DNA from 2 places in the Arthrobacter sp. FW306-1B-F12A genome. Region 2 is predicted to be linked to the other one. Evidence: riboswitches for the same ligand, from Rfam matches in the RefSeq annotation. Region 2 holds a riboswitch; the other holds the start of a gene.
The links. Region 2 has a riboswitch for S-adenosylmethionine ahead of metX (homoserine O-acetyltransferase MetX). Riboswitches for the same ligand answer to the same signal wherever they lie in the genome.

Region 1: it holds a riboswitch for S-adenosylmethionine, as region 2 does, so the genes downstream of both, AC3WJU_RS04595 (hypothetical protein) here and metX (homoserine O-acetyltransferase MetX) in region 2, are expected to answer to the same signal.

Annotation. Positions count from the first base shown of each region.
Region 1 is NZ_JBYSXD010000005.1:130,571-135,810, reverse strand. It holds gene AC3WJU_RS04605 (VIT1/CCC1 transporter family protein) at 1-412, opposite strand, end outside; gene AC3WJU_RS04600 (hypothetical protein) at 761-949, shown strand; gene AC3WJU_RS04595 (hypothetical protein) at 975-1,295, opposite strand; SAM riboswitch class IV at 1,310-1,429, opposite strand; gene AC3WJU_RS04590 (sodium:solute symporter family protein) at 1,511-3,043, opposite strand; gene AC3WJU_RS04585 (helix-turn-helix domain-containing protein) at 3,347-3,922, shown strand; gene AC3WJU_RS04580 (ammonium transporter) at 4,193-5,240, shown strand, end outside.
Region 2 is NZ_JBYSXD010000031.1:32,808-38,047, reverse strand. It holds gene AC3WJU_RS15015 (alpha/beta hydrolase) at 1-332, opposite strand, end outside; partial or broken gene AC3WJU_RS15010 (SGNH/GDSL hydrolase family protein) at 402-1,244, shown strand; gene AC3WJU_RS15005 (hypothetical protein) at 1,310-1,702, shown strand; gene metX (homoserine O-acetyltransferase MetX) at 1,704-2,825, opposite strand; SAM riboswitch class IV at 2,839-2,954, opposite strand; gene AC3WJU_RS14995 (S8 family peptidase) at 3,170-5,240, shown strand, end outside.

The DNA of each region.
Region 1 (5,240 bases), on a different contig from region 2:
TGCGGCCGCGCGTCGCCAGGCCGCGGACTACTTCCTCGTGGATCTGTTCGTCAGCCGCCATGGCGCGGGTCGCTGCTGGATCCTTGGCGTAAGGCGAGCGGCCTTCAGCCCTTTGGGCGAGGGCCAGCACGAACACTGATCCAAAGTTCCGGGCGAGGAAGCCGAGCATTTGGCTTCGGATCGAGGCCGCCTTCGGCATGCCGGCATGTTCCCCGAGGAGCTTGAGCCAGTGTGCCTCGTGGCGGCCCTCGGCCTCTGCGAGTGCCAACAGGATTTCGCGTTCCTCGCCGTCGCGGCGCTGCGCCAGTTGGCGGTACACGGCGGCCTCGGCCCGCTCGTCCGCCAAGTACTGACGCCAGCGCTTGATGTCCGACGACGACGGGGGAGTCTTGGGGGCCGCTTCATCTTGCAATGGACTGCTTTGGTCCGAGGGATTGTCGGGATGCGCGTTGTCTGGATCTGTCGGGTTCTGTGGATCTGCGTGCGGGTGCACCGGGACTCCTGGGTTGCTGGGGCGGGCTTCATCGCCTCATTGCGGCTCCACTCTATCGCCAATTTCCGCGGTTTTTCGGCTGGCAATCCTCACTGGACGGTTTAGGCGCACCTCAAAAACGGGAGGCTCCCGGGAGGCCTTGACCGCGGCTGGGGGCAGTGCTGGGATGGATGGACAGGGTCCACGAATTGGCGGGGTAGCGTGGTGACCGGCTGCCTCATGTGCCTGTGCGATGGGCTCAGCGGCACGTCGAACGGAGGTTGCACCATGGACAGCACCGAAACCCACGCCCGCCACCCCGACCGTCCCACGGTCGAGGCCGATCCCGCCTACGACTACAGCGAAGACCTTGAGGTGGACGAGGACTGGGAGGAACAATCCGAGGTCCTCGACGACGACGAACGGGTGGTTCCGCTCGACGCAGAGGAACACCGCGAGGACGAAGAGTTCGAATAGCCCCGGGCTCGCTAAACCCGGGGAGCTAAAACGCGCTCAGGATGAAGTGCCTCTGCACGCCTGCCCGGTGCCCGGTTGCCGCCACCGTCAGGGTGAGTTTCCGTGTGGCGGGGAACCAGCGGGCGGGCTGGACCGCTTTTGAAAGGGCTTGGGTGATGAGCCGCGGCTCATGGTGCCAATAGCGTTCCAGGTTTCCGTCCACGACGAACGTGACGGAGCCTTGGGAGAGGTCGACGCCGGGAATCACCCGGACGAATTCGTCCACCCGGCGGGGGCGGGGCGACAAGAGGGTGCTGGGCTGGGTGGTGCGGTCGGCTATGGCGGTGGCGCCGTTTTCGAAAGGCATGGCCTTCTCCTGTGGAGTTGCTCTTGCCCGTTCGGTTGTCTCTGGTCCGAGCCGGGCCGCTTCTTCATCCGAACCACCCGTGAACATGGGGTTGGCGTGTGGCAAGTCGGAGCTTGGCGCCACATCTCTTGAAGCTCTTCCTACTGTACATGCGACGGCGGCGCCGCACCCCGGAAAAAGGTGCGGCGCCGCCGTCGTACTTGACTCTGTGAAACTTAGTGGCTGGCCACCGGGTGGGCCTCCAGCGGGAGTTCCTCGGTGACTCCTCCGGCGACGCGACGGTCCCATGCTTCGCGGACCTCGGGCTCTGTGGGAGGCGTCAGCAGCGAGACCACGACGTACACCAGCAACGAGGCTCCGAGGCCCCAGTAGATGGGATCGTTGGCGTAGACGCCGTCTTCGCTGGGAATGATTCCCGTGGCATAGGCGATCAGCAGGGCCAGTGTGAGTACGGACCCCACGGCCATGGACCAGGCCGCGGCAATACCGGTGCCCCGCTTCCAGACCAGGCCACCCAGGATGGCAACCAGCAGGCCGCCCACCAGGATGTCGTAGGCGATGGTCAGGGCGACCACGACGTCTTGCGCCGCCATGGATATCAACACGGCCACGATGCCCAGTCCGAGGACCCAGTAGCGGTTGGCCTTGACGTCGTGCTCGGGGTTCTCGGTGTCGTCGGTGTTGATGGTCTTGCCGAACCAGCTGGCCACGAACGGGACCACGTCGGCGCGGGCAACGGTGGCCGCGGCGATGAGGGCTCCGGAAGCGGTGGACATCATGGCCGCGACTGCTGCGGCCATCACGAGGCCGCCGATGCCGATCGGCAGGATGTGCGTGGCAACCTCGGCGTAGACGACGTCCTTGCCGAGGGCCTTCACGTCGATGTTGGGCAGTGCCACGCGGGCGGCAAGGCCGATCAATGCGCCGGCGACGCCGTACAGGACGCAGTAGATGCCCGCGGTGGCACCGCCCCAACGGGCCACCTTGGGAGTCTTGGCGGTGAAGACGCGCTGCCAGATGTCCTGGCCGATCAGCAGGCCCAGGGTGTAGACCACGAAGTACGTGATGATGGTTTGTGCTCCGATGCCGTCCAACTGGAAGAAGCTGGCGTCAACGCGGGCACGGATGCCATCGAAGCCGCCTGCGGCGTTCAGGACGAACGGGAGCATGAGGAAGAAGATGCCCACGGTCTTGATGATGAACTGCACCTGGTCGGCGAGGGTGATGGACCACATGCCGCCGATCGTTGAGTAGACCAGGACGATGGCGCCGCCGACGGCGATGGCGAGCCAGCGCTCCCAGCCGAAGAGGACAACGAAGATGGTGGCGTAGGCGCCCGTGGACGTGGCGCACAACATCAGGGTGTAGGCGAGCATGACGATGCCGGAAGTCTGTGTGGCGCGCTGTCCGTAACGCAGGCTCAGCATCTGGGAGACCGTGTAGATCTTCAGCCGCTGGATGGTGCCGGCGAAAAGCAGGCTCAGGAGGAGCACGCCCGAACCGATCGCGACAACCAGCCACATGCCGGAGACGCCGAACTTGTAGCCGAGGCCGACGCCGCCAACCGTCGATGCGCCGCCGAGGACGACTGCGGCCATGGTGCCGGTGTAGAGCATCGGACCGAGGCGGCGTCCTGCCACGAGGAAGTCGCTGTTGTTCTTGGTGCGCGACTTGCCCCACCAGCCGAAGGCCAGCATGGCGAGCAAATACACCACCACGATCGCAATATTGATGAACGAAGAGTCCACGGTTGGCTCCTGAAAGTGATGCGCAGAGCCCTTGGGGATTCCGACGCCGGTCCGCTGGGTTTCGTTGCGGGTTGCGGAAGGTCTCTGCGCTGGTGATTGGGGAGAGTAGTCTGTGATGTATGCCTCACAAACAACACTTGTTGCCTATGAGGATACGTAGTGATGCGAGTAACAGTCAAGGTGCTGTCTCGCCCAGCGGACTCATCGGCGCTCCTCCAGCTTGCCAAAGGCCCTGCCGCGCGGGCGATCCGGCTACTATTGCTGCAATGACAGGGCCGCAGAAACGGCCTGAAAGGTTCGTGAATGAAGGCTCTCCCCGTTGAACCGAGCAATGTCCCCGTTGCCATCGGTTCCAGAATCCGTGCCGCCCGCCAATCGCAGCGGCTCACCATCGAGCAGGTTGCCGACGCCACCGGCCTGACCAAAGGGTTCCTGAGCCGGGTGGAACGTGACCTGACATCGCCGTCGGTCGCTTCCCTTGTGACGCTTTGCCAAGTTCTTTCAGTCTCCATCGGCGATCTTTTCGCCGCACCTGAGACGCACCTGACGCGGCGCGACGATGGGCCCCGGATTTCGCTTGGCGGCCAGGGAATCGTGGAGCGGCTCCTGACCGCCCGGTCGGAACGACGGCTGCAGATCCTACAGGCTTCCATCGAGCCCCGCGGCCGGGGAGAAGCCGAGCTTTACGCCGTCGATTGCGACGTCGACGTCCTGCACGTGGTCAAGGGCCGCATCAAATTGATCCTCACCAACGAGGAGTACGAACTCGAAGAGGGGGACACGCTGTCCTTCCCGGGCCGCGAGCCGCACACCTGGGTCAATCCAACCGACGAGCCCGTTGAAGTGCTCTGGATCCTGGTGCCGGCAGCCAGCCGCTGACGCCGGCACTTTGCGATACGGGACCGCCTGTGGCCGACACGCGGCGTAACACGCCTGAAACATGACTGACTCCGGGATTTAACCCTGGGGCCTTCGGTGTTACGTGCCTGAAATGATCCGTGCCGACTGCTGAAACAGGGCGACTGTACCTTCGAGTCAAGGCAACTCGTCAAGGTCGGTATCCCGTGGGGTACCAGGACCTGTTCGTTTTAAAAATGGTCTCGCCGTGCGGGCGCCATGGAGCGCCGTATATGCAGGAAGGCTCCCGAAATGAACCCAGTATTCTTCAGCGTAGGGCTGGATGTGAACCCCCAGACCCTCGATCCAGGCGCAACAGCCTGGATGCTTGCAGCTTCCGCCCTCGTCCTTCTCATGACGCCAGGTTTGGCGTTCTTCTACGGCGGCCTGGTCAGGATGAAGTCCGTCCTCAACATCATGATGATGAGCTTTGGCGCCATCGGCGTTGTCGCGGTGGTCTGGGCCCTGTGGGGCTACGGACTCGCGTTCGGCCCGGATACCTTGGGCGGCTTCATCGGAGATCCCTTCGCGAACTTCGGACTCAGCGGACTGGCCAGCGTCATCGGCGGGAAAGCCCCGGGGTTGCCGGACATGGTCTTCATAGGATTCCAAGCCACCTTCGCCATCATCACGGTGGCACTGATCAGTGGCGCGGTGGCAGAACGTGTCAGGTTTGGCCCCTGGCTGCTGTTTGCCGGCCTCTGGGTCACCATTGTCTACGCTCCTATTGCCCACTGGGTCTGGGGCGGCGGCCTCTTCGGATCCACAGGGATCATCGGCAGCAAGATCTCGGCCCTCGACTTTGCCGGTGGCACCGTCGTCCACATGAACGCCGGCATGGCAGGGCTGATGCTTGCGGTAGTGCTCGGCAAGCGGCTCGGATTCATGAAAGACCCCAACATCCGGCCGCACAACCTCCCCTTCGTGATGCTCGGGGCAGGCCTGTTGTGGTTCGGGTGGTTCGGATTCAACGCCGGTTCGGAACTGGCCGCTGATGGAATTGCCGCGCTCGCCTGGACGAATACCCTCTTGGCTACAAGCGCGGCGCTCCTCGGTTGGCTGCTTGTCGAAAGGCTGCGCGACGGCCACGCGACGTCCCTTGGTGCCGCATCCGGCGCGGTCGCCGGCTTGGTGGCGGTCACCCCGGCCTGTGGATTCGTGGACCCCATTGGCGCCATCGTCATCGGCGTCATCGCGGGTGCGGTCTGTGCACTGGCCATCGGACTGAAGTTCAAGATCGGCCTGGACGACTCCTTGGATGTTGTTGCCGTCCACTTTGTCGGCGGCCTGTGGGGGACCC
Region 2 (5,240 bases):
CCCATGGAAAAGCCGAGAAGCGTCACCGAGCTGTGGTTGGACTTGAAGGAGTCCAACCAGGAAAACACGTACTCCGCGGCGTCCTTGACGGCGTCGAGGGAATAGTCGATGGACGCCGTGAGCGGGAACCACGTGAAGCCCGGGCCCGTCGCGATCGGCGCACGGAGCGAAGCGACGACGAAGTCCTGGGGCAACAAGCCTGCAAGGCTGAAGAGGTCCTGCTCGTTGGACCCGTAACCGTGCAACAGAACCAGCAATGGCTTGCCAGCCCGCTCCTCCTCTTCGAGGGACCACAAAACGACCGGGGCAGGAAAGGCGGAAGCTTGACTCATGGGACTATTCTTGCAGTTACCCATGAGTAACAAGCTACGGGCGCGTGGCGTTGCAGCAAGAGGCAGGATATGGACGTGAGTGACATTGATCCCACGGTGGGACCAAAGCCGGACGAACGGATTCATCCGTGGACCCGCTACGTGGCATTGGGTGATTCCTTTACCGAAGGGATCGGCGACCCCGAGCCCAACAACCCCGGGGGACATCGTGGCTGGGCCGACCGCGTAGCCGAGGAACTGAGCCGGGGACACCGGGATTTCGCCTACGCCAACCTGGCCATCCGCGGGCGGTTGCTCCAGCAGATCCTCGACGAACAACTTGGCCCGTGAATGGACCTCAAGCCGGACCTCGTGAGCATCTCCGCAGGCGGCAACGACCTCATCCGTCCCGGCGGCGATCCCGACGCCTTGGCCGAGAAACTCGATGCCGCAGTGCAGACCCTGAGTTCCGACGGCGCCACCGTGGTTCTCTTCAACGGTCCGGACACCGCGTCATCGGTCCTCGGCCGGATCCGCGGCAAAGTGGCCATCTACAACGAAAACCTCCGCACGGTGGCCGCCCGCCACGATGCCGTGATCGCCGATATGTGGTCCCTGCGGCAACTCTCCAACTCCCAGATGTGGGACGAAGACCGCCTGCACTTCTCGCCGCTCGGCCATCACACCATCGCGGCGATGGTCCTCGATTCACTCAACGTGCCGCACAACCTCGAGCCGCTGTTCCCCAAGCCACTCCCCCAGCGGAGTTGGCGCGAGGCCCGCTCGGGCGACCTCGTATGGGCACGGGAGTATTTTGTCCCGTGGGTCATCCGCCGGATCCGGCACCGCTCCTCCGGCGACGGCATCCTGCCGAAACGCCCGACGCCGGGACCCGTCTTCGGTCCTGCCGACACCATCCTGCCCCGGAGCTGAACCGGACCCCTGTGGGTCACAGGAAGCGGGGCTAAGCTGGTGAAAGACTAGGGAGGCCCTCCACCGTGAACAATGTGATCTTCTGGATCATCGTCTGCTCTTGGCTGATTCCCATGGGGATCCGCATGTACAACCGATCGCGCCAGCGCAGGCTCCGGGACTTCCCTCCGCAGGATTACCCCGGGCAGCCCTATCCTCCACAGCACTACCCCGTCGGATACCCGGAGCAACCCCCGGTCATCTTCCCGGCTGAGCCGCAACCCCCGGTGGGAATGCCCGCCCCTCAGGCCGCTCCGCCGTCGTCGGCTACTCCGCAAGCGAACAGCGCGCCCCAGCCGGACAGCGCGCCGCAAGGCTACCGGGCACGGAAGCTGGCCGAACTCGACCAGGAGTACAGCGACGGGAAAATTGCCATGGAGGACTACATGAAGCTCCGCCAGGAGATCATGAACGGCTGATTCAGCCGAAGAACGCCTCCCGCAGCTGGGGGCCGAGCTGGCCGATCTCGGTGAGGAAACCGTCGTGCCCGATGGGCGCCTCGATCACATGAACGGGGACTTCTCCGGGCAAGGCCTTGGCCAGCTCGTGCGATTGTTCCGGGAAATAGAGCCGGTCCGAGTCCACCGAGGCAACGAAGAACTTCGCCGTGGCCACGGACAACGCGTCCTCCAACGAGCCCCGGCCGCGAGTGATGTCGTGGCTCATGAGCGCCTCGGTGATGGCGATGTAGCTGTTGGCGTCGAAGCGCTGGACCAGCTTTCGTCCCTGGTGGTCGAGGTAGCTCTCCACCTGGTAGCGGCCCCGGTCCCCTAAGGCCGCAGCCTGCAGGGGCGCCTCGCCGCCTTGGGCGTTCCTGCCGAAGCGGAAGTCCAGTTCATCCGCCGAACGGTAGGTGATGTGGGCGATCCGCCGGGCGAGGGCCAGCCCCGCCTCGGGCGCGGCCTGGCCATAGTAGTCGCCGCCCTTGAAGTCGGCGTCCTGCCGGATGGCGAGCGTCTGGGCCTGCGCGAACGCAATCTGTTCGGCAGTGCTGTACGCCCCGATCGAAATCACGGCACATCGCTTGACGCGGTCCGGATAGCTGACGGCCCATTCCAGTGCGCGGGCACCGCCCATGGACCCGCCCACCACGGTGTGCCAGCTGTGGATCCCCAAGGCGTCGGCGAGCCGGGCTTCGGCTACAGTGCTGTCCCGCAAGGTCACAAGCGGGAAGCGGGAGCCCCACGGCTTGCCGTCGGGAGCGCTCGACGACGGCCCGGTGCTGCCGTAGCAGCCTCCCACGATGTTGACGGAGACCACGAAGTAGCGGTCCGTGTCGATGGTGGCGCCGGGACCAACGAGTTGCTCCCACCAGCCTTCTTCGTCGCTCTCGCCACGGGCCACATGGGTGCTGCCGGTCAGTGCATGCTCCACGAGGACGGCGTTGGAAGCGTCGGCGTCGAGCCGGCCCCAGGTCTCGTACGCAAGGACGACCTCAGGGAGGAAACCCCCGGCCTCCAGTTCGAGCCCTCCTACGGAAACATACTTGAGGGTTCCGTCCTGGGTACCTGAAAGGGGTATGGCTGTTGCAGCAATTGTCATTCGTCGACACCTCACATCGCGCTTGCCCGCCGCCAACACAGCGAAGGGCCAGGTCTTCACCCGGGGCACCCCGCCGCGAAAGGAGGGTTGCCGGCCAGCAAGCCGGGGCTGTCGCTGGCACTCATGACCTATGGGAAGAGTCTAGGAAAACCGGACCCCTTCTGACGAAGATTATGACAGCTTTGTGACACTTGGCCGCGTTTTGTTCACGAAGCCGGGGTTGTAGATGTCTGAAATTGAAGAGACGGGTGATGCCTGTGTGACTGGAGATAGAATTGGGCGCAGCAGTCTGCATCCTTCGGATGTCTCCGCCGCCACTGTGCGTCACAGGAAGATTGAAGCTCGTGAAAAAGCCATCCGGCGTCGTTCCGATAGCCCTGTTCTTGCTGGTATCAGGTTTCACCGTGGGAGTGCCGCTGCCGGCGCACGCCGACACGACTCCGGCAGCAGGCGAAGACAGATACGTGGTCCACTACGCCGAAGGCACCGACGTTGACGGTAAGGCCGCGGAGCTGCACTCCCAGGGAGTCTCGGTGGACAAGACGTTCACGCATGCCGTGAAGGCCGCGGTCGTCACGGCGACGCCAGCGAAGGCCGCTGAGTTGGCGAAGTCGAGCCGGGTTGTATCGGTGGACCGGGATATGCCGGTGCGGATTTCGGACACCCAAGCGCCGGCACCCTGGAACCTCGACCGGACCGATCAGCGCACCCTCCCTTTGTCCGGGAGCTACACCCCGCCTTCGAGCGGCGCCGGGGTTCAGGTCTACATTGTGGACAACGGGGTGCTTGGCACCCATGTGGACTTCGGCGGTCGGGTGACCGCGGGGTGGAGTGCCTTCTCGGGGCAGCCCGCCAATGCCCCCTGCACCGATCCGGCAATGCCCGACGCCGGCCACGGGACGCACGTAGCAGGCATCACGGCCGGCAGCACCTACGGCATGGCCAAGTCGGCAACCATCGTGCCGGTGCGGGTCCTTGGTTGCGACGGTACGGGATACTCCTCCGACGTCATAGCCGGCCTCGATTGGATGGTCCAGCAGCACCAGCCCGGTCAACCCGCCGTCGCCAACCTCAGCCTCTCCGGACCTGCGAACCAGAGCCTGGACGACGCTGTCCAGGGCGCGATCAATAACGGCATTACCGTCACCTTGGCGGCCGGCAATTCCAGCACGGACGCGTGCACGCTGTCCCCCAGCCGCGTGGCTGCCGCGATCACGGTGGCCGCGAGCGACAGCTTCGACCGGCAGGCATCGTTCTCCAACTACGGTCCCTGCGTCGACCTGTACGCACCAGGAGTCCAGATCACCTCGGATTGGCAGACGTCAAATACCGCAACGGCTGTCCTGAACGGAACCTCGATGGCCTCTCCGCATGCGGCAGGAGCGGCCGCGATGCTCCTCGCCATGCATCCCTCGTGGAGCCCCGCGCAGGTCTCGGCAACGTTGACCGTCGGCGCAACAGCCGGAATAGTCCAGTCGACCGGAAACTGCATGCCTAACCGGCTGCTGTACGTCAGCCCGTCGCTCTTTTCGCCGTCGCAAGACCCGTTGGGCGGATTTGCGGCTACAACCCCCTGCAGGCAGCTTGACACGCGGGACGGGACCGGTGGCGTCAACGGGCCGGTCGCCCCCGGACAGACGATCAGCGTCAAGGTTGCTGGACGCGGCGGCCTCCCGGCTTCCGGAGTTTCCGCTGTCGCAATGAACATCACGGTGGCCAACCCGACGTCGAACGGCTTCATCACCGCGTACGCCGGCGGAACAAATCGTCCGGCGACCTCGAACCTGAATTTTGCCCCAGGGCAGATCGTCCCGAATTTCGCGATCACGCCGGTGGGGTCGGATGGCACGATTTCCTTCACGAACAGCTCCAACGGCACGGTCCAGCTCATCGCCGACATCACCGGTTACTCCCTCACGCCTGGCGCGTCGCCCGCTCCCGGGACGTTCTCCGCCCAGGCCCCGTTCCGGCAGCTGGATACCCGTGACGGCACCGGCGGCGTCGGCGGACCCGTTGCCCCCGGACAGACCATCAACGTCAAAGTCACAGGCCGCGGCGGTATTCCCTCTTCCGGTGTTTCCGCCGTCGCGATGAACATCACGGTGGCCAATCCCTCGTCGTTCGGCTTCATCACCGCTTACGCAGGCGGGACTCCGCGACCGAACGCCTCGAACGTGAATTACGCGGCGGGACAGATCGTTCCGAATTTCGCCATTACGCCGGTCGCTCCCGACGGGACGATTTCATTCACGAACACCTCCGGCGGAACCGTCCAGATCATCGCGGACACCTCGGGCTATTACCTTGCGGGCACACCGTCAACCGCCGGTGCGTTTTCCGCGCAGGCCCCGTTCCGGCAATTGGATACCCGTAACGGCACCGGCGGGATCAACGGACCTGTTGCCCCCGGACAGA